One region of the Cryobacterium sp. TMT4-31 genome, then DNA from elsewhere that is predicted to be linked to it. Evidence: predicted binding sites of a transcription regulator. Region 1 holds the regulator's gene; the other holds the start of a gene.
What was found. The regulator HrcA, encoded in region 1, represses chaperone genes, less so after heat shock. The targets are predictions, from matches to a motif close to TTNGCACTCGNNNNNNNCGAGTGCNAA.

Region 1 (10,776 bases):
GCGGTGCCCAGGCCCGGTGCGGACTCCAGGACGAAGGAGCCGCCGAGCGCTTCGACACGTTGCCGGATGGCGACCAGGCCGAACGAGTCCGGACTCTGAGCCGTGGCGTCCGTGAGGGTGAAACCGCGCCCGTCGTCGACGACGTCGAGGGCCACCTCATCGGTCATGTAGCTCAGGGTGACCTCCGCGCGGTTGGCGCCGGCGTGTTGGGCGACGTTGGCGAGCGAGCCCTGCGCGATCCGCAGCAGGGTCGTCTCCAGCGACATCGGCAGCGCGATCGGGTCACCCGTCACATGCAGGCTGACCCTGGTGGCATGGTCGCCGACCGGTGCGGTGCGCTCTGCCGACGAGGCGAGCCTGGCGAGTGCGCCCGGCAGGGTCTGGCTGTCCAGGGCCGGCGGGGTGAGCTCCCGGATGAACCGGCGGGTCTCCTGCAGATTGGCTGCCGCGGTATCCCTGGCCAGGCGCAGGTGCTCCAGGGCCGCCGGATCGGACACCCGGCCCTCGACGGCGTGCAACAGCATCTGGATGCTCGACAGCCCCTGCGCCACGGTGTCGTGGATCTCCCTGGCCAGGCGTTCCCTCTCGGCGAGGGTGCCCGCGTCACGTGCGGTGGCCGCCAGCTCGGTGCGCGTGGTGAGCAGATCTTCGATCAGGTTCTGCCGTTCGGCGGCCTCGCGCAGCAGTGCCCGGTAGCCCAGGCCCACCGCCACCGCCACGCCCGCGCCCACCAGCGGGCCGAGGGTGGCGCCCAGGCTCAGGCCCACGTGGAAGCTCATCGCCCAGATCGTCAACAGCACGCTGAGCAGGACCAGGGGGATGCCGGCCCTGAGGGGCAGCACGTGCAGCTGCAGGAAGAACAGCGGGAAAACGATGAAGGCGGCATCCGGTGCCAGCAGGGTCAGTGCGAGCCACTCCACCAGCAGCACGGCCATCCAGACCGGCACGACCCATCGCCACGGCCGCCGGCGGGCCAGCTCGCTGCCGCCGACATAGCTGGCCAGGAAGAGCAGCGACAGGCTCACCACGGCGACGGGGTTCGGCACCGCCCCCAACAGGGTCCGCACGATGACCAGCCCGGTCAGCCCGATGATCAGAACGTGCAGGCCGATCCGCAGGCCGGAGAACACCGGGGTGAGCGCTGAGTGCGGAAGACCCTCGCCGATGCTGGCGGGCGGCATGGGATCCCGGCGGAGCGGGGAGGTGCGGAGTGCGAGGCTGGACATGGTGCGCCCAGCCTAATCAGGACCGCTGGTTCCGTCATCCGTCGAATGGATGACCGACTGCCACCCGGGCAGGTCACACCGATGCTGCGGGGCATGGGAGAATTGGGCCATCATGTCACCGAGAGCTCTCAAGGCGCTGGAACCGGCCGCCACCGCCCCCGCGTTCATCCGTAACTTCTGCATCATCGCGCACATCGACCACGGCAAGTCCACGCTGGCCGACCGGATGCTTCAGATCACCGGCGTCGTCGACGACCGTTCCATGCGTGCCCAGTACCTGGACCGGATGGACATCGAACGCGAACGCGGCATCACCATCAAGAGCCAGGCGGTGCGGATGCCGTGGGAGATGGACGGTCAGACCTACGCGCTGAACATGATCGACACCCCCGGCCACGTCGACTTCACCTACGAGGTCTCCCGCAGCCTGGCGGCCTGCGAGGGCGCCATCCTGCTCGTCGACGCCGCCCAGGGCATCGAAGCCCAGACCCTGGCCAACCTCTACCTGGCGCTCGAGAACGACCTCACCATCATCCCGGTGCTCAACAAGATCGACCTGCCGGCCGCCGACCCCGACAAGTACGCCAAGGAGCTCGCCAGCCTCATCGGCGGCAGCCCCGACGACGTGCTTCGAGTCTCCGGCAAGACCGGCGTCGGCGTGTCCGAACTGCTCGACCGGGCCACCTCGCTGATCCCCGCCCCCGTCGGCGACGCGAACGCGCCGGCCCGCGCCATGATCTTCGACTCCGTCTACGACAGCTATCGCGGCGTCGTCACCTACGTGCGCATGATCGACGGGCACCTCAGCCCGCGCGAGAAGATCCAGATGATGTCGACCCGCGCCACCCACGACATCCTCGAGATCGGCGTCACCAGCCCGGAACCCACCCCCAGCAAGGGCCTGGGCGTCGGAGAGGTCGGCTACCTGATCACCGGCGTGAAGGACGTGCGCCAGTCCAAGGTCGGCGACACCGTCACCACCGCGATGAAGCCCGCCACCGAGGCGCTACCCGGCTACACCGAACCCAAGCCGATGGTGTTCTCCGGCCTGTACCCGATCGACGGCAGCGACTACCCGGCGCTGCGCGAAGCGCTCGACAAGCTCAAGCTCTCGGATGCGTCGCTGGTCTACGAGCCCGAAACCTCCGTCGCCCTCGGCTTCGGCTTCCGGTGTGGCTTCCTCGGCCTGCTGCACCTGGAGATCATCACCGAGCGCATCGACCGGGAGTTCAACCTCGACCTGATCACCACCGCGCCCAGCGTGATCTACGAGGTCACCACCGACGACAAGAAGACCGTCACGGTCACCAACCCGAGCGAGTTCCCCAACGGCAAGATCGCTGTCGTCGAGGAACCCATCGTCAAGGCAGCGATCCTCGCGCCCAAGGACTACGTCGGCGTGATCATGGAACTCTGCCAGGGTCGCCGCGGCACCCTGCTCGGCATGGAGTACCTCGGTGAGGACCGGGTCGAGATCCGGTACACGATGCCGTTGGGCGAGATCGTGTTCGACTTCTTCGACCAGCTCAAGAGCAAGACCGCCGGCTACGCGTCCCTCGACTACGAGCCCATCGGCTCGCAGGAGGCCGATCTGGTCAAGGTCGACATCCTGCTGCAGGGCGAACAGGTCGACGCCTTCAGCGCCATCGTTCACCGCGACAAGGCCTACGACTACGGCGTGCTGATGACCGGACGGCTCCGGAAGCTCATCCCGCGCCAGCAGTTCGACGTGCCCATCCAGGCCGCCATCGGAGCCCGCATCATCGCCCGCGAATCGATCAGCGCCATCCGCAAGGACGTCCTCGCCAAGTGTTACGGCGGCGACATCTCCCGCAAGCGCAAGCTGCTGGAGAAGCAGAAGGAAGGCAAGAAGCGCATGAAGATGGTCGGCAGGGTCGAGGTTCCGCAGGAGGCTTTCATCGCCGCGCTCTCCGGCGACGAGCCGGCCAAGAAGGAAAAGAAGTAACGATCATGCGCCGCTCGACCTTCACCGACGCCGCCGTGACCTACGCCGCCATCGGCGGCACCCTGGCCCCCGACCTGATGCGCTACCCGCCCAAGGGCCACCGCCCGCTGGAGCGTACGGTGCGCCTGGGCAGCGGCGAGGAACGGTTCCGGGTGGCCACGACGGCGTTGATGACCTGGGGCATCCAGCGCGGCAGCGGCATCGACGTCACCGACCTCGACGCCGGCACCGGCGTGCAGTACACCGGCATCGTCTTCACCGAGAACGGCACCCCGGCGCCCAACCAGGAACACCCGGTGAACGAGGCCACCTTCGCCGAGGACGGCACCGCGTTCATCAGCAACGGGATGACCGCCAAGCTGGCCATCCCCACCGGCCCGTTCACCGTCGCCGCACCGGTGCGCGTCGTCTACGTTATCGACGAGGCCGACAAGATCGGCTTCGCCTACGGAACCATGCGCGGCCACCCGCAGACCGGCGAGGAATGCTTCATCGTCGACCGTCGCGCTGACGACTCCGTCTGGCTCACCATCCGCTCCTTCTCGCGTCCCAGCACCTGGTACTACACGCTGGCCTGGCCCATCCTGCGCGTCCAGCAGGAGCGCTACACCCGCAAGTACCTGCGCGCCCTGCACCCCGTCGGACGAGGCTGACCGGATGGCTGGACCGCACCCGGTCGGCGACCCCGCACCACTGGATGGCCTCATCCCGGCTTCGGCCGCGCTCGGCGCCTCGACCCGCGACTTCGGGGTCTACCTGCACGTACCGTTCTGCAAGGTGCGCTGTGGCTACTGCGACTTCAACACCTACACCGCCACGGAACTGCGCGGGGTGAAGCAGAGCGACTACGCCAGCCAGGCGGTCCTCGAGGTGGAGTCCGCCGCCCGCATCCTGGCCGAATCCGGTGTGCCGGCCCGGCCCGCCGCGACGGTCTTCTTCGGCGGCGGCACCCCCACGCTGCTGCCCGCAGACCATCTGGTGCGGATGCTGCATGCCGTGCGCGACACCTTCGGCATCGTGCCGGGCGCCGAGATCACCACCGAGGCCAACCCGGACTCCGTCGACCTGGCCTATCTCCGCCAGCTCAAGCAGGCCGGTTTCACCCGGGTGTCCTTCGGCATGCAGTCCGCGGTACCGCGGGTCCTGGCCACCCTCGAGAGAACGCATGATCCCGAACGGGTCCCGCTCGTGGTGGCCTGGGCGCGCGAGGCGGGCCTGGACGTGAGCCTCGACCTGATCTACGGCACACCGGGGGAGACCATCGAGGATTGGCGGGCAAGCCTGGACGCGGCCATCGGCCAGCAGCCCGACCACATCAGCGCCTATTCGCTCATCGTCGAGGACGGTACCAAGCTGGCCAGGCAGATCCGCCGGGGCGAGCTCGTCCAGCCCGACGAAGACCTGCAGGCCGACTTCTACGAACTCGCGGATGCGCGTCTGGCCGAGGCCGGTTACGGATGGTACGAGGTCAGCAACTGGTCCCGGGGAACCGAACACCGGTCCCGGCACAACCTGTCCTACTGGCGCAGCGCCGACTGGTGGGGCATCGGCCCCGGCGCGCACAGCCACGTGGGTGGGGTGCGTTGGTGGAACGTCAAGCATCCGGCGGCGTACGCCGACCGCATTCTGGCCGGCCACTCACCGGCCGCCGGACGGGAAACCCTGGACGAGGCCACCCGCGAAACCGAACGGGTGCTGCTGCTCACGCGCATCCGTGAGGGAATCCCGGTGGCGACGTTGTCGACGCTCGGCCGCCGAGAGGTCGCCGGTCTGATCGCCGACGAGCTCATCGACGCTCGCGCGGCCATCGGCGGCAACATCGAACTGACCCTCACCGGTCGGCTGCTCGCCGACGCCGTGGTGCGCCGACTGCTTTCCGACTAGTGAGGCCCGGTTCTTACGATCAGCTGACGAACTTGATCGTCAGCGGGTAGGTGTACCACTCGCCCTTGTTCGCGGCGATCGCGGCCATGATGCTGAAGACGATGCTGAGGATCCAGGCGGCGGCCAGGATCAGGAAGCCGACGAGGATGACGGTGAGAATCGATCCGACCAGGTAGGCGATGGCCAGGGTGATCTGGAAGTTCAGGGCCGTCGCGGCGTGTGCGCGGATGAACGGACCGCGGTCCTTGAGCACGATGTAACCGATCAGGGCGGGCAGGAAGCCGAAGAGGATTCCGCCGATGTGGATCAGGGTCGCCCACAGCTTCTCGTCGGCCGGGCTCAGCTGGCTGGGTGCCTGGTACGGGTTGGCGGGGGGAGGCGTTGCCTCAGACATTAAATCTCCTTCGTGGGCGCTCGGGGGAGCGAGGATGGTGCTGGTCGAGCTGTCACCAGAATAGCGCCGGTCTCGGGCGCCCGCAGTGAGAAAACTAGCTGATCGGGCGCTAGTTGATCAGGCGCAGCGCGAACGGGTAGCGATACGGGCGGCCGTCTCGGGCGCTGACAAAACCGAGTACCGAGAAGATCGCGCCGATCAGCCAGAGCACCCAGGTGAGCGAGCCGAGCCCGGCCAGCAGGCCGAAGGTGAGAAGTGCCAGGACGGTGCTGAGCACGCTGATGGCGAGATAGCCGATCAACAGCGTGATCTGGAAGTTGAGCGCCTCCTTGGCCTCGCCGGCGGTGAATCGCCCGCGCTCCTTGAAGACCAGCCAGATGATCAGGGCCGGCAGGAACGAGAGGATGCCGCCCAGGTGCGCCAGGGACGCCCACAGCTTGTCCTGCTCCGGAGTCAGCGCAGCAGCGGTGCCCGACCCTGTCGGTTGTCCAGGCCCATTGGGATAGCTCATGACGATGCCCTTCGACGTGCAAGTGGATTCAGCGATGGAGAACAGCGGTGGATACCGCCACGGAGATACGTGTGCCACCACGGTACTGCGCGAATTCGTCCGTGAGCAACGGGTATCCCAGACGCCCGCGTTATGATTGGCAGTCATACGAAGAGAGTGCCAGCCGTCGGCGGCACAAACGGGAGAGGGAGGCGAGCGTCCAGTGGTATCAGACCGCAGCCTCGAAGTCCTTCGGGTCATCGTGCAGGACTACGTGGCCTCCCGCGAACCGGTCGGGTCCAAGTCGATCGTCGACCGGCACGCTTTCGGCGTCTCGGCCGCCACGATCCGCAATGACATGGCCCTGCTCGAAGAGGAAGAACTCATCGTCGCGCCGCACACGTCGTCGGGGCGCATCCCCACCGACAAGGGCTACCGACTGTTCGTGGATCACCTGGCCGACCTGCGTCCACTCACGGGCGTCCAACGGCAGGCCATCGAGGTCTTCCTCGGCCAGTCCGCCGATCTCGACGAAGTGCTCGCCCGCAGTGTCCGCCTGCTCTCCCAGCTCACCCACCAGGTGGCCCTGGTGCAATACCCCTCGTTGTCGCGGGCCACGGTGCGCCACATCGAGCTCGTGCCGCTCAGCGACACCCGGGTGCTCTCGGTGCTGATCACCGACTCCGGCAGGGTGGAGCAACGGGTCGTTGAACTGCCGCGCCCGATCGAGGAAGCCGCCCTGGCTGAGCTGCGCTCCAGGCTGAACGCCGTCGTCGGCGGCCTCGGCATGGCGGCCGCCGCCACGGCCCTGAGCGGCCCGACCGGTCTGGGATCGCCGGAGCAGACCGAGCTCGTCGATCTCATCACCGGCACCCTGCGCGATCAGGTCGGAGCGAACCGGCAGGACCGCCTGGTCATGGCCGGAGCCGCGAACCTCGTGCGCACCGAGGAAGACTTCACCGGGAGCATCTATCCGGTTCTCGAGGCCATCGAGGAGCAGGTGGTGCTGTTGCGCCTGTTCGGCGAAATGGCCACAGACCAGCACGGCGTGTCGGTGAGCATCGGCCGGGAGAACGCACCGTTCGGGCTCGGCGAGACCTCCGTGCTCACCAGCGGCTATACCTCCCGCGGCGACGCCGCCCGCCTGGGTGTGCTCGGCCCGACCCGGATGGACTACTCCAACAACATGGCGGCCGTGCGCGCCGTCGCCCGGTACCTCTCCCGACTGCTCGGCGAGAACTAGCCGCCCCACACCTATCTCGACCCGACTTCCCCACCCCAGAACCCCAAGGAGAGCCAGCTTTGGCTGACCACTACGAAGCACTCGGCGTCGCCCGCGACGCCAGCACCGACGAAATCAAGAAGGCGTACCGCAAGCTCGCCCGCCAGCTGCACCCCGACGTGAACCCCGGCGCCGAGGCGTCAGAACGGTTCAAGACCGTCACGCACGCGTACGACGTCCTCAGCGACCCCAAGCAGCGCCAGAACTACGACCGCGGCGGCTCCGGCAACGGCCAGGGCGGCGGCTTCGACGCCGGCAACTTCGGCGACATCTTCGAGACCTTCTTCGGCGGTGGCGGCGGCGGCAGCCGTGGTCCCCGTTCCCGGCGTGAACGCGGCCAGGATGCCCTCATCCGCGTCGAACTCGACCTGGACGAGGTCATCTTCGGCACCCACCGCGACATCGAGGTGGACACGGCGATCGTCTGTGCCACCTGTTCGGGCACCTGCTGCCAGCCGGGTACCTCCCCGGTCACCTGCGACATCTGCCACGGCACCGGCAGCATCCAGCGCGCCGTGCGTTCGCTGCTCGGCAATGTGATGACCTCCAGCCCCTGCGGCTCCTGCCGCGGCTACGGAACCATCATCGCCACCCCGTGCGTCACCTGCCAGGGCCAGGGCCGCGTGCGTGCCCGCCGCACCGTGCCGGTCGACATCCCCGCCGGCGTGGACACGGGCCTGCGCCTGCAGATGCCCGGCAGCGGCGAGGCCGGGCCGGCCGGTGGCCCGAACGGTGACCTGTACCTGGAGATGAAGGTGCGCCACCACGACGTCTTCAGCCGCGACGGTGACGACCTGCTCTGCACCCTCGAGGTGCCGATGACCGACGCGATCCTCGGAGCGACGGCCACGGTGAAGGCCCTCGACGGTGACATCGAAGTGGAACTGCGCCCCGGCGTACAGGCCGGCGAGATCCTCACGGTCAAGGACCGCGGCGTCACGAGGCTCCGCGGCAACGGCCGCGGTGACCTGCGGGTCGGCGTGCAGGTGCTCACCCCCACCAAGCTCGACCACAAGGAGCGGGAACTGATCGAGGCCTTCGCCGCCAGGCACAAGGTTCCGGCGCCCGCCCTCAGCCAGTTCCAGCAGGGCCTGTTCGCGAAGCTCCGCGACAGGTTCCTCGGCTAGGACCACGTTCGATGGCGCACTTCTTCCTGTCAGAGACCCTCGGCGCCTCCGCCGACGGCTCGCCAACCGCGGACCCCGCGGTCGGGGCCACGGTGAGCATTACCGGGGCTGAGGCCAAGCACGCCGTCACCGTCAGCCGGGTGCGCCCCGGCGAGACCCTGCTGCTCGGTAACGGCGCCGGCCTGGTGCTCGGCGTCACGGTCCTGTCGGCCGCGCCGGCCGAGCTCACGGCGCGGGTGGACACCGTGACTCGGACGCCGCCGGCCGTGCCGCGCATCCTGCTCGTACAGGCCCTGGCCAAGGGTGACCGCGACGAACTCGCCGTGCAGGCCGCCACCGAACTCGGCGTCGACGGGGTCATCCCGTGGGCCGCCGCCCGGTCGGTGGCCCGCTGGGAGGGCGTCAAGATCGCCAAGGGGCAGGCGCGCTGGTCCGCCATCGTGCGGGAGGCCAGCAAGCAGTCCATCCGGCCGTGGCTGCCCGACGTGCTGCCGCTGACCAGTACCAAGCAGCTGGCCCAGCTCGCTGGGACCAGCCGGATGCTGTTGCTCGAGCCGACCGCCGAGCTCAGATTGACCGCGATCGCCGTGCCCACCGACGACCGGGATATCGTGCTCGTCGTCGGGCCGGAGGGCGGCATCGCCCCGAGTGAACTGGACATCCTCGAGCAGGCCGGCGCCAGCCGGGTGCGCCTGGGCGATACCGTGCTGCGCACCTCGACGGCCGGCCCCGCCGCGGTCGCCATCCTGAACGCAACCCTCGGGCGCTGGTAGGAGCGCTTAAGATAGAACCATGGCTTCCTCCGGTGCAGAACCCACGATCTTCAGCCGCATTACCGCGCGCGAAATTCCCGCGACCATCGTCGCGGAAACCGATGACATCATCGCGTTCAACGACATCGCCCCGCAGGCGCCCGTGCACGTCGTGGTGACCACGAAGTCGCAGCAGTACCGCAACGTCGGTGAACTCGCCGCGGGGGACCCGGCGCTGTTGGCCGAGCTGATCGCCGTGGCCGGCCGGGTGGCCGACGAACACTGCGCCGGCGAGTACCGCCTGGTCTTCAACACCGGAGCCTCGGCCGGTCAAACCGTCTTCCACGTGCACGCGCACGTCCTCGGTGGCGCTCTTGAGGAGGGCACGCTTGCTGCCCTCTGACGCCGAAACTCCCGACGGCGGTGCGCTCGACGTGGTGCGCAAGCTCCTGGTGGACGGCGTCGCCATGGTGCGCCTGCTCGGCCCGCAGGACCGGTTCCTCAGCACCATCGAGAAGGAATACCCCGACGTCGTCGTGCACGTGCGCGGCAACGAGGTCACCCTCACCGGCGCGGCGGTCTCCGTCGAGGCCGTGGTGCGGTTGATCGAGGAGCTCCAGCTGCTGCTCCGCACCGGCGCCGACCTCGGCGAGGCCGAGGTGAGCACCTCCGCCAGGATGCTCGGGGCCGACGCGACCTCTAGCCCCTCCACGGTGCTCGGGCAGGCCATCCTCACCTCGCGTGGCCTCACCGTGCGGCCCAAGACCCTCGGGCAGAGCGACTACGTCAACGCGATCGACGAGAACGCCATCGTCTTCGGCATCGGCCCGGCCGGCACCGGCAAGACCTACCTCGCCATGGCCAAGGCCGTGCAGGCCCTGCAGCGCAAGGAGGTCGACCGGATCATCCTCACCCGGCCGGCCGTCGAAGCCGGCGAACGGCTCGGCTTCCTGCCCGGCACCTTGACCGACAAGATCGACCCGTACCTGCGACCGCTCTACGACGCCCTGTTCGAGATGATGGACCCCGAGCTGGTGCCCAAGCTCCTCGCGGCCGGCACCATCGAGGTGGCCCCACTGGCCTACATGCGCGGCCGCACCCTCAACTCGGCGTTCATCGTGCTCGACGAAGCGCAGAACACCACCCCGGAGCAGATGAAGATGTTCCTCACCCGCCTCGGCTTCGGCTCCCAGATGGTGGTCACCGGCGACATCACCCAGGTAGACCTGCCCGCCGGCGCCAGCGGCCTCCGCCTGGTCACCAAGGTCCTCGACGGCATCGACGACATCGCCTTCGTGCGCCTGACCAGCGCCGACGTCGTGCGCCACAGTCTCGTCGGCCGCATCGTCGACGCCTACACCGAATACGACGCGCAGAAGCAGGCCCAACGCTACGAAAGCGAACAGGCCCGCGACTTCGCCTCCCGCGCTCCGCACCAGGGGAACCCGCGCGATCGCACCCCGAAACGGAGATCCAGTTGAGCATCGAAATCAACAACGAGTCGGCCATCCCGGTCGACGAAGCCACCATCCAGCGCCTCGCCGCCTTCGCGCTGGACACCATGCATGTGCATGCCGACGCCGAACTGGCCATCGTCCTCGTGGACGAGGGCGCCATGGAAGCGCTGCACGTGCAGTGGATGGACGAGCCGGGTC
Region 2 (10,776 bases), on a different contig from region 1:
GATCGACGATGCGTTCAGCAGCGCGGAGCGGGTGACCTTCACCGGGTCATTGATGCCGGCAGCGATCATGTCGACGTACTCACCGGTTGCGGCGTTGAGGCCGAATCCGACGGGCAGGTTGCGTACCTTGTCGGCGACAACGCCCGGCTCCATGCCGGCGTTGAGCGCGATCTGCTTGAGCGGAGCGTCGATGGCAACACGCACGATGTTCGCGCCGGTTGCCTCGTCGCCGACGAGGTCAAGAATTGCCTTGCCCTCGAATGCGGTCTTGCCGGCCTGGATCAGCGCAACGCCACCACCGGCGACGATGCCCTCTTCGACGGCTGCCTTCGCGTTACGAACGGCGTCCTCGATGCGGTGCTTGCGCTCCTTGAGCTCAACCTCCGTCGCGGCGCCGGCCTTGATGACGGCAACGCCACCGGCGAGCTTCGCCAGGCGCTCCTGCAGCTTCTCACGGTCGTAGTCCGAGTCGGTGTTCTCGATCTCGTTGCGGATCTGCTGAACACGACCGGCGATGGCCTCGGCGTCGCCGGCACCCTCGACGATGGTGGTCTCGTCCTTGGTGATGACGACCTTGCGGGCGTTACCGAGCAGGTCGAGGGTGACGTTCTCGAGCTTGAGGCCGACCTCCTCGGAGATGACCTGGCCACCGGTGAGGATGGCAATGTCCTGCAGCTGCGCCTTGCGGCGGTCGCCGAATCCGGGGGCCTTGACGGCAACCGACTTGAAGATGCCACGGATCTTGTTCACGACGAGCGTGGCCAGGGCCTCACCGTCGACGTCCTCGGCAATGATGAGCAGCTGCTTGCCGCTCTGGATGACCTTGTCGACGATCGGCAGCAGGTCCTTGATGTTGGAGACCTTGGAGTTGACGATCAGGATGTACGGGTCTTCGAAGACCGCTTCCTGACGGTCGGGGTCAGTGACGAAGTACGCCGACAGGAAGCCCTTGTCGAAGCGCATGCCCTCGGTGAGCTCCAGCTCGGTGCCGAAGGTGTTCGACTCCTCGACGGTGACAACACCTTCCTTGCCGACCTTGTCGATGGCCTCGGCAATGATCGCGCCGATTTCGGCGTCACCGGCAGAGATGGAGGCCGTGGCCGCGATCTCTTCCTTGGTCTCGATCTCCTTGGCGCTGGCGATGAGCTCGGCGATGACCGCAGCGGTCGCCTTCTCGATGCCACGCTTGAGGCTGATCGGGTCGGCGCCGGCTGCGACGTTGCGCAGGCCTTCGCGAACCAGGGCCTGAGCGAGGACGGTGGCGGTGGTCGTACCGTCGCCGGCGACGTCGTCAGTCTTCTTGGCGACCTCCTTGACGAGCTCCGCACCGATCTTCTCGTACGGGTCGTCGAGCTCGATCTCCTTGGCGATGGACACGCCGTCGTTGGTGATCGTGGGGGCGCCCCACTTCTTCTCCAGCACGACGTTGCGTCCGCGCGGGCCGAGGGTCACCTTGACCGTGTCAGCGAGGATGTTGAGGCCGCGCTCAAGGCCGCGACGGGCCTCTTCATTGAAAGCAATGATCTTTGCCATATGTGTTTCTCGTCCCTCCCGGACGTTACCAAAACGATGATGGGTTAGCACTCCGAACAGCAGAGTGCTAAACCGATTCTGGCACTCTGGGGTCGAGAGTGCAAGTGAACGGCGGGGGCCGGTGCCGGGTTCCGGTCGACCTACGGCACCAGTTCCACGCTGCCGTCGTCGGTGGGTACCAGTTCGATCCAGGTGTTGCCCGGTGCGAGCTCGATCGTGGCCCCGACAGCGTCGGCCAGCCGGATCGGCGCGGCCGCGGCATCCTTGAACCAGGTGGCGGGCATCGTCGAACCGCCGGTCGACACCCACGCCGTGCCCGACCCGGTCAAGATGGTGCGGGGCACGTCGCTGCCGCGATCGACCTCCACCCGCAGCACCACGACGTTGGTGGCGTTGAGCTGGGCACCGGTACTGTCCAGGTCGGCAGCGCCGTCCTGGCTGCGCAGGTACCCGGTGGCCGCCGGGTCCCAGGCCCAGGCCCTCCCGCCGGATTCGGAGAACCGGGTGACGATGGTGGTGGTCCGATCGCCGGCGAGGGACGCTGTGGCCTCCGCGGCGCTGTCGGCGTAGTCGAACTGGCCGGGCGGCGGCGCGAGGTCGGAGTGCAGGGTGACGGTCTCGTCCGCGGCGAGCACCACATCGTGCGGTGAATCCCGGTCGTCGGACCGGACGAACAGGCCTCCGGCGTCGTCGTCGAAGACCACGTTCAGCAGCGGAGAGGCCCTCATCGCGGCCACGAACTGCGGCTGGCCGCCGGAATACGCCACGATGCCGCCGAACGAGCTCAGGATCTCCGGGTCCATCGGACGGATGGAACGTACCGGGCCGACAGCATCCGGCACGTCGGAGTGCCAGAGGGCGACGTAGCGGGTGATGCCGCCCTCGACCAGCTCTTCAAAGACCAGGTCGGCGCGCTCGAGACCGAGCTGCGGCCTCGCGGCCGGGTGGTTGTCGATCTTCACGGCCAGGGACGGATGCTCGGCACGGGACGGGTCCACCGGTGTGCCGCGCAGCGGCATGATGCCCGGTTGCGGTGTCGGGTCCGCCGACGCCGTCGCTTCGGGCACCGGCGCAGAGCAGCCGACCAGCCCCAAGCTCAGTCCCAGGCCCAGCCCCAAGCACAGGCCCGCGCCGATCAGGGCCGCGCCGCCAGGCGTCCGCCGTCCGGATCGGATTCGACGGGGAGCAGCAGGGAACATCCGAAACGCAGTCACGCCACACACCCTAGCCCGCCCGGTATGTCTGCCCGGGGTCACGGTGGTGGCGTGACTGACACTCGGTGGTCGACCGATCATCCAATGATCAATGGTCGAGCACGTGCGTGGTGTTCTCAGCTGGTTGAGGCTGGCTGCGTTCGACGCCGGGCGGTTAGGCCGGGCGAACCGACTCGGCCTGCGGACCCTTGGCTCCGGTACCGAGTTCGAAGATGACGTGCTGGCCTTCCTCGAGAACCTTGTAGCCGTGCATGTCTATGGCGGAGTAGTGAACGAAGACGTCCTGCCCACCTCCATCGACGGTGATGAAGCCGAAACCCTTTTCAGCGTTGAACCATTTGACGGTTCCGTTCGCCATGTGAAACTCCCCTGTTGCAGTGTTGTGTTTCGGCACTCACCCGTTGGTGCTACCGGGCCTGGCGCAGAAGCTGCGTCCACCGTCTCGAAACGAGCACTCTCGGGTAGAGAGCGCTCAGCCGAGAAAATGAGCGACCACTGCAGACACTAGTGACGGGAGTGAAACTCAATAGGGGGTTGACTGGGAAGGGCAACCCCAGTATGACGGGGAGTCGTCGGGCCGGGTCAGCCGGCGGGCATCGCGTAGTCGCTGCCCACGACGACGGTGAGGGTGGCATCCGAGCCCGCGAAGTCATCCGCCAGCAGGACCTCGGAACCGGGCAGCAGAGCCGCCACACCGCGTGCAGCGCCCTCCAGGGCCGCGTCCGCGTAGTAGACGGTCGTCGTGACGACGTCCTCGGTGTCTGCGTCGCTGGTGCTGCCGACGGTCCAGCCGCCGGTCGTGAGCAGGTCGCCAACCGACCGGGCCACCCCGCTCGTCGGAGTCCCGTTGAGCACCGTGACACTCGCACTGGGGTCAGTGGTCGGCTCGGCGGTGGGCACCGGCTCCGGCGTGGGCTCCGCGGTCGTGGTCTCGGCCTCGATGCCGGGAATGGTGATATTCAGCCGGTTGTTCAGGACCGTCAGACCGATCGCGCCGACCCCGATGAGGAGGGCGGTCGCGGCGAGGGCCCACCAGACGGCTACCCAGCGACGCCCCTTCTTGGCTGGTGCGCGGTGCGCCCCCACGCGGTCGAGCTTGTGCGGGAGGTCATCGAAGCGGTCTTTCGGGTACGAAGTGGGCATCGTCTGTTTGGTTCGATCCTCGTTTGGCTGAACACACGGTAGGAGGTTCCCTACTCGATGGGGCGGATGGCTCGGGCCGACCGCGCCTGCGACCGTGCGTCACGCATCCGTTGCAGTCGGTTGACCAGCATGGGATCGTGGGCGAGGGCAAGCGGGGAGTCGAGCAGGGCACCCAACAATTGATAGTACCGGGCGGCCGACAGACCGAATTCGGAGCGAATGGCCTGTTCCTTGGCACCGGGGTGTGACCACAGTCGCCGCTCGAACGCGAGCAGGTTTTCGTCACGAGGGCTGAGCCCGACGGAGCCCTCGGCGCCCCGCGTGCTCTCGTCGTGCCCGCTGGTCGCCATACGCGTCATCTTATTTGGCACGGACTGGGTTTTCGCTGACCGGTCCCGCCTGTCGCGCAACACGGACCCGCTAGCGTCGAGGGTGGGAATCGGCTGAGGAATCACCGGGTGCGCCGCATGCGGGAATGCCGGGGACCCCGGCCGAGTTTACGCTGGAGGCAGTTCTCTGCCGAGACTGGATCGAAAGGACGCACCATGGACTACGAGGTCACCAAGTCTGACGCCGAATGGAAGGCGGAGCTCACCGCCGAGCAGTACGCCGTGTTGCGCGGGGCGGCCACCGAACGCGCCTGGACCGGTGAGCTCCTCGACGAGGGTCGTTCGGGCGTCTACACCTGCGGCGCCTGCAATGCCGAGCTGTTCAAGAGCGGCACGAAGTTCGACTCCGGCTGCGGCTGGCCGAGCTTCTACGAGTCCGTGCGGCCAGAGGCCGTGGAGCTCATCGAAGACCGGTCGCTCGGCGTGGTGCGCACCGAGGTGCGCTGCGCAGCGTGCGGTTCGCACCTGGGCCACGTGTTCGACGATGGTTTCGGCACCCCCACCGGAGACCGGTACTGCATGAACTCGATCTCGCTCAACTTCACCCCCGTCGACTAGTCCGGCGCCGGCCTCCGCGGCCGCGACTGTTACCCGTGCGGACAAGTGCACCCGGCATACCGGGTGCACTTGTCCGCAGCGGGACCAGTTGCGTGGTCACCGGGCACCTCAGCCTTCGCGCAGCGGACGCAGCCGCGCCAGCGCCTTCGGGCCCATCCCGTGCAGTCGGGCGAGGACGTCAAGGTCCGTCGCACGCAGGTCGTCAACGGTCAGGATGCCGGCGGCCACGAGCGCGCGCCGCGCTGGAGCAGGGATCCCCTGAGCCAGCCAGACCGCCTCATCCGCACCCGCACTGCCAGAACCGTCCTGAGCCATGTCTCCAACCTACGATTCGGGTTCCGGAGCCGCAACGGTTCCCCGTACGGTGCAGGGTTCAGGCGAAGGCATTCACTCCGGTGAGCTCGGCCGAGAACGCCCAGAGCCGGGCCGCCGCATCCGGATCGATAGCGTGGTACTCGACCCCGCTGATCCGGGCCGTGGAGCTGTCGGGCTCGGTGGGTTCGGCGATGTCACAGTCTTCGCAGTAAACGCCGCCCATCCCGTCGAGCATCGGCGACGTGGCCGCCCAGGTGGAGGTGGCGGCACCCTGCTCCGGTGATTTGAACAGCGGATTGACGGTGCCATTCTCGGTCATCCAACCCGCGGCGACCATCTCCTCCCGGGGCAGGTGACGCTGCAACTCGGTCATGATGCCGCCGGGGTGCACCGCGAAGGCGCGCACGCCACGGGTGGCGCCGAGAGCATCCAGGTGCACCGCGAAGAGGCTGTTGGCGGTCTTCGCCTGTCCGTACGCCTGCCACTTGTCGTAGCCGGCGCTGAAGTCGGGGTCGTCGAAGCGGATGCCGCTGAGCTTGTGGCCCGTCGAGGAGAGGGCAACGACCCGAGCGCCGCCCTCGGCCGTAAGCGCGGGCCAGAGCAGGTTGGTGAGCACGTAGTGGCCGAGGTGGTTGGTGGCGAACTGGGATTCCCAGCCGTCTCCGACCCTGGCCTCGGCGGACGCCATGATGGCGGCGTTGTTGATCAGGATGTCGAGGCTGCGTCCGGTGGCCACGAATCGTTCGGCGAAGGCGCGCACGCTGACCAGATCGGCCAGGTCGAGGGCCTCGACCTCCACGGCGTTCAGGCCGCGCGCAGCCAGGGCGGCCCGGGCCACCTCCGGACGCCGGGCCGGCACGATCACCTGGGCGCCGGCCGCGGCGAGAGCGGCGACGGTTTCGATGCCGAGGCCGGAGTAGCCGCCGGTGACGATCGCCGTCTTACCGCTCAGGTCGACACCCGCGAGTACCTCGGTCGCGGTGGACTGGGCGGTGAATCCGGTGGACAGGGCGTGCTGGGGCGTGAGGGTCATCGCTCCAGCGTACGCTCGCCCACTGCGGGATCCTGCGAGGTGAGCAGGCCGGGGCCGGCCGGCACGGATAGACTTCCCCCGACCGGCCGGGAAGTCCGGCATTGGGGGAACTGATGCTCAGCAATCTGACTGGTTGGCACGCGCTCATCATCCTGGGCGCGCTCAGCACGATGGTCCTGGTCGCCCTCGCGATCGTATTCTTGGCCATTCGCGTGGCGCGCCGTCGGCAGGTGGGCGATCACGCTGACCGGTTGGCGCAGCTGGAGCAGTTGCATGCCAGGGGACTGTTGTCCGACGCCGAATACGCAACCAAGCGCCAGGATATCCTCGGGCGGCTCTGACGCGACGGGTACTGCGGTCCCGCATACGCTCCCGGTCGGCGCCGTAAGTCAGGCCACACCCAGGCCGACCCGGTCGCCCGGCCCGATCTCGCGCACCACGCGGGCCGGGTTGCCGGCGGCGATGACCCCGGCCGGCACGTCCTTGGTGACGACGGAGCCGGCGCCGATGATGCTGCCCGCGCCGATGGTCACGCCTGGGCAGACCACGACGTTGCCGCCCAGCCAGACGTCGTCTTCGATGGTGATCGGCGAGACACGCTCGAAGCCGGCGCGGCGTTCCGCAACGTCCACGGCGTGAGTCGGGGTGTACAGGCGGGCGCTGGGTCCGACCAGCACGTTGGCGCCGATGGTGATCTCGCCACCGCCCAAAGCGAGGAAGTCCGCATTGATGAAGGTGTTGGCGCCCACGTGCAGCCGGGACCCGTAGTCCAGGTACAGCGGCGGCCGGAAGTCCGCGCCCGCTCCCACGCTGCCGAGCAGCTCAGTGAACAGCGCATGCGCCGCGGGCTGGTCGTCGTCGTAGAGCGCGGTGATCTGCCGGCAGGTGCGTTGAGTGCTCGTCGTCATCTCGGCGAGTTCGGGACCGGAGCGATACCGGTACCAGTCCCCCGCCACCATCTTGTCGAATTCGGAGCGAGCAGAATCCTGGGGTGTTTTGTTGTCTGTAACCACAAACCCAAGCGTAGCCCGTTGCCGGGTCGGCGTCAGACCGACGACTCACGCCCCTCCGCCAGCCGGCGTCGTTCGGCCAGCTCGGCCTCAAGACGACGGATGCGGGCCTGTTCGGCGTGGAAGTCGATCTCGCGGTCGAGAGCGGCCAGTTCCTCCTCGGTGCTCGACACCCGGCGTGCGGGCAGCACAGCGGATGCCCCGGCCGATGCGGGCCCGCTGCGCGGCGCGCTTCTGCTCGACCGCGCGGCCGGGGCGGGATACTCCCGGCCGATCGCGAACCAGAGCAGGCTGCCGATCACCGGGAGAAAGATCACCAACAGCACCCAGAGGACCTTGGGCAGGTGTTTCACCTGGCCGTCCTGCCGGGTGATGATGTCTGCGAGGGCGGCGACGATGAGAACCAGGAGCACAGCGGAGAACAGCGCATACATGCCGGTCAGCCTAGTGAACGGGGCGCTCGACCGACCAGCCCCCATTTGCGGCCGGATGCTGCGACCGGTCAAACCCGCCCCGGCCGGGTCCGTGGGGCCTTGCGTTGTCGATTCGTCCGGGCCAGCGTGGACTGGGACGCCGGCACGCCCGCACCCTATCGAGGAGGACCCCGACATGGACGCGCACCCCGACCCGTCGGCGCCGGCGAAACCATCGCCCGACCCACTGGCGGTGATCCGCTCCCGCGGCTACCTGCGCATCCTGTTGCTGGCCGGGCTCATCGGGGTGCCGGTGTCGATCGCCGCCTACGGCTTCCTCGCGCTGGTCGACTGGCTACAGGAGTACCTGTTCACCGAACTGCCCGGTGTCCTGGGCTTCGCCGACGTTCCGCTCTGGTGGCCGTTTCCACTGTTGGCCCTGTCAGGACTGTTGGTGGGTCTGTGCATCCAGCGACTGCCGGGCACCAGCGGGCATCCGCCGTCTGAAGGGTTCAAGGCCGGCGGCTTCCCGCAACCCCGGGAGCTGCCCGGAGTGGTGCTTGCTGCTCTGGCCACCCTGGCTCTCGGCGCCGTACTCGGTCCGGAGGCGCCGCTGATCGCGCTCGGTGGCGGTTTGGGCGCCCTGGCGATTCGGCTGATCAAGAAAGACTCACCGCCGTCGGCCGTGGCGGTGGTCGCCTCCGCGGGCAGTTTCGCGGCGGTGAGCACCCTCCTCGGCTCGCCGCTGCTCGGCGCCTTCCTCTTGATGGAGGCATCCGGGCTGGCCGGCGCGATGCTGGGGGTGGGCCTGCTGCCCGGTCTGCTCGCCTCCGGCATCGGCTCCCTGGTCTTCGTGGGCCTGGACTCCTGGACCGGCCTGGGCACGTTCTCCCTCGCACTCCCCGACCTGCCGTCGTTTTCCACCCCCACCGCGGCCATGTTCCTCTGGGCGCTGGGGATCGGGGTCGCCTGCCCGCTGTTGGCGTGGGGCATCCGGGCCCTGGCCCGCATCGTGCGCCCGTGCGTGCACGCCCATCGGCTCCTGGTGACCCCGGTGCTCGGCCTGGCGATCGCGGGCCTGGCCGTGCTGTTCGCGCAGGTGACCGGGGAGGACACCGGCGAAGTGCTCTTCTCCGGCCAGTCGACCTTGCCGTCGCTGATCAATGACGGGGCCTCCTGGCCGCTCGGCGCCGTCGGGCTGCTGATCCTGTGCAAAGCGCTCGCCTACGGCCTGTCGCTGAGCGCGTTCCGCGGCGGTCCGGTGTTCCCGGCCATGTTCGTCGGTGCCGCTTTGGGGATCGCGGCCTCGCACCTGCCCGGCATGGCGCTGGTGCCGGCGGTGGGGGTGGGCATCGGCGCCATGTGCGTGTCGATGCTGCGCCTGCCGCTGACCAGTGTGCTGCTGGCCACGGTGTTGCTCAGCAGCGACGCGTATGCCGTGATGCCGCTGGTGATCGTGGCGGTGGTCGTCGCGCACGTGATCACCGGCCGGTTACCCGAGCCGCCGGGCCGGCGGCTGAGCGGCGCGCTCCCCTCCGCCAGCCCGTCGACGGTCTGACCCGGCCTGCCCGCAATCAGGGTGCGGCGTCCCAGAATCCCGCGTGCACGGAGGCCGCTGCGTCGATCAGGGCGGGGCCGGCGACGATCACGGTGTTGCCGCCGCGGGCGAACACCTCCCGGCAGGGCAGGTCGAGCGTCGCTTCGCCGCCTTGTTCCGGCACCATCTCGCCGAGCATCTGCTCGGGCAGCGCGTAGGCGACCCGGCCGATTCCAGCCCAGTAGATGGCGCCGGAACACATCACGCACGGTTCGGTGCTCGTATAGAGCGTGCTCGCGTGCAGGTCGTCCCTGGAGAGCCGGGCACTGGCCAGGCGAACGAGGTTGGTCTCGGCATGGCCGGTCGGGTCGCCCGCGGTGACCACGCTGTTCTGGCCCTCGATGATCGTGCCGTCACGGGCCACCAGGATGGCGCCGAACGGGTGATTCCCGTTCGCGCGCGCCAGACGAGCCACGTCGATGGCCCGGGCGAGGTGCGTCTCGTCGGCTGCCGAGATCAGGGTCGGGTCGGCGACGGTCTCGCTGTCCGGACGGAATCCGGTCACAGGGCGACGTCCTCCACGGTCTCGGTGAGCAGGGCGCGCGGATTGCGCATCAGAGCAGCCCCCGGACCCTTCCAGAGTTCCTCGAGCGCGACCTTCATCTTCTCGGCATCGGTGCGGGAGCCGAAGTCAAGATCGATCCGGACCGCCGAACGGTCGTCGACCGGGCGCATGACCCGGAAGCTGCTGACGCCGGCCGTCTTGCGGCCGAGCGGATCAGAGTCGAACATCTGCTTCCACGCGTCGTAGTCCCCGACGGAGTGTTCGATGTGCAGGGTGAACATGGGAATCCTCGATTCCGCCGGCACTGAGGCTGGCCGGCACGCGGACATCGTAGCCCGGGCAGTGCCGTCGAGAAGTGCCGAAAAGATGGGGCCGGCCACGGGACTTGAACCCGTAACCCCCACTTTACAAGAGTGGTGCGCTACCAATTGCGCCAGGCCGGCATGAGGCGATCGAACTGCCTCGAGCATTCATCCTAAATCACCCGGCGACCGGATGCCGACGCAATCGTGCATCGGCGCGGCATCCGGCCCGGGAAACGACCGGTTACCCGGCCGGCGTCGGAGTGGGCGTCGGCGTCGCGGTGGAGTACGCCTCGCTGGCGGCCTGCAGCACGAAGGCCGCGAACTCCTTGGCATCGTCGAGGGCGCCGACGTACTGCTTGCCGTTCACCAGCACCGTCGGGGTTCCGGTGATCGCTTCGAGGGAGGACGAGTTCGGGATCGGTCCGCTCAGAGCCCGATCCGTGGAGGCGAGAACCCAGGACTTGAAGGTGGTCTCGTCGATGCACTCGTTGATTGCGGTGATGTTCTCCGACACACCCGAGCTCTTCACGATCGCCTTGATCTCGTCGTCACTGAGACCGGCGGTGCCTTCGACGGGCTGGGCCGCAAAGAGCGCCGAGTTGAACGCCAGGAAGTCGTCCGGCGCGGAATCCGCCACGCACGCGGCCGCGTTCGCGGCACGCAGTGAGTACTGGGTTCCGGCGGACTTGCTGGTCAGGATCGAGATCGGGTGGATCTCGACGGTGGCGGCGCCGGAGTCTACCCACTGAGAGATCTGCTCG

Region 2: a site for HrcA is predicted at 1,578-1,604, ahead of groL (chaperonin GroEL). Genes of this name have one in related genera too.

Annotation. Positions count from the first base shown of each region.
Region 1 covers NZ_SOGI01000068.1:67,551-78,326, reverse strand. The annotation lists gene E3T19_RS16970 (sensor histidine kinase) at 1-1,226, opposite strand, end outside; gene lepA (translation elongation factor 4) at 1,339-3,192, shown strand; gene E3T19_RS16960 (DUF1990 family protein) at 3,198-3,845, shown strand; gene hemW (radical SAM family heme chaperone HemW) at 3,850-5,076, shown strand; gene E3T19_RS16950 (DUF4870 domain-containing protein) at 5,096-5,470, opposite strand; gene E3T19_RS16945 (DUF4870 domain-containing protein) at 5,580-5,981, opposite strand; gene hrcA (heat-inducible transcriptional repressor HrcA) at 6,184-7,203, shown strand; gene dnaJ (molecular chaperone DnaJ) at 7,263-8,369, shown strand; gene E3T19_RS16930 (16S rRNA (uracil(1498)-N(3))-methyltransferase) at 8,381-9,142, shown strand; gene E3T19_RS16925 (HIT domain-containing protein) at 9,162-9,524, shown strand; gene E3T19_RS16920 (PhoH family protein) at 9,589-10,602, shown strand; gene ybeY (rRNA maturation RNase YbeY) at 10,599-10,776, shown strand, end outside.
Region 2 covers NZ_SOGI01000013.1:55,579-66,354, reverse strand. The annotation lists gene groL (chaperonin GroEL) at 1-1,533, opposite strand, end outside; gene E3T19_RS03385 (DUF3048 domain-containing protein) at 1,674-2,747, opposite strand; gene E3T19_RS03380 (cold-shock protein) at 2,902-3,105, opposite strand; gene E3T19_RS03375 (LytR C-terminal domain-containing protein) at 3,330-3,890, opposite strand; gene E3T19_RS03370 (DUF3263 domain-containing protein) at 3,941-4,240, opposite strand; gene msrB (peptide-methionine (R)-S-oxide reductase MsrB) at 4,436-4,837, shown strand; gene E3T19_RS03360 (helix-hairpin-helix domain-containing protein) at 4,946-5,152, opposite strand; gene E3T19_RS03355 (SDR family NAD(P)-dependent oxidoreductase) at 5,211-6,185, opposite strand; gene E3T19_RS03350 (SHOCT domain-containing protein) at 6,299-6,526, shown strand; gene E3T19_RS03345 (sugar O-acetyltransferase) at 6,575-7,198, opposite strand; gene E3T19_RS03340 (PLD nuclease N-terminal domain-containing protein) at 7,231-7,629, opposite strand; gene E3T19_RS03335 (chloride channel protein) at 7,805-9,166, shown strand; gene E3T19_RS03330 (nucleoside deaminase) at 9,183-9,710, opposite strand; gene E3T19_RS03325 (hypothetical protein) at 9,707-9,991, opposite strand; tRNA gene E3T19_RS03320 (tRNA-Thr) at 10,078-10,153, opposite strand; gene E3T19_RS03315 (thioredoxin domain-containing protein) at 10,257-10,776, opposite strand, start outside.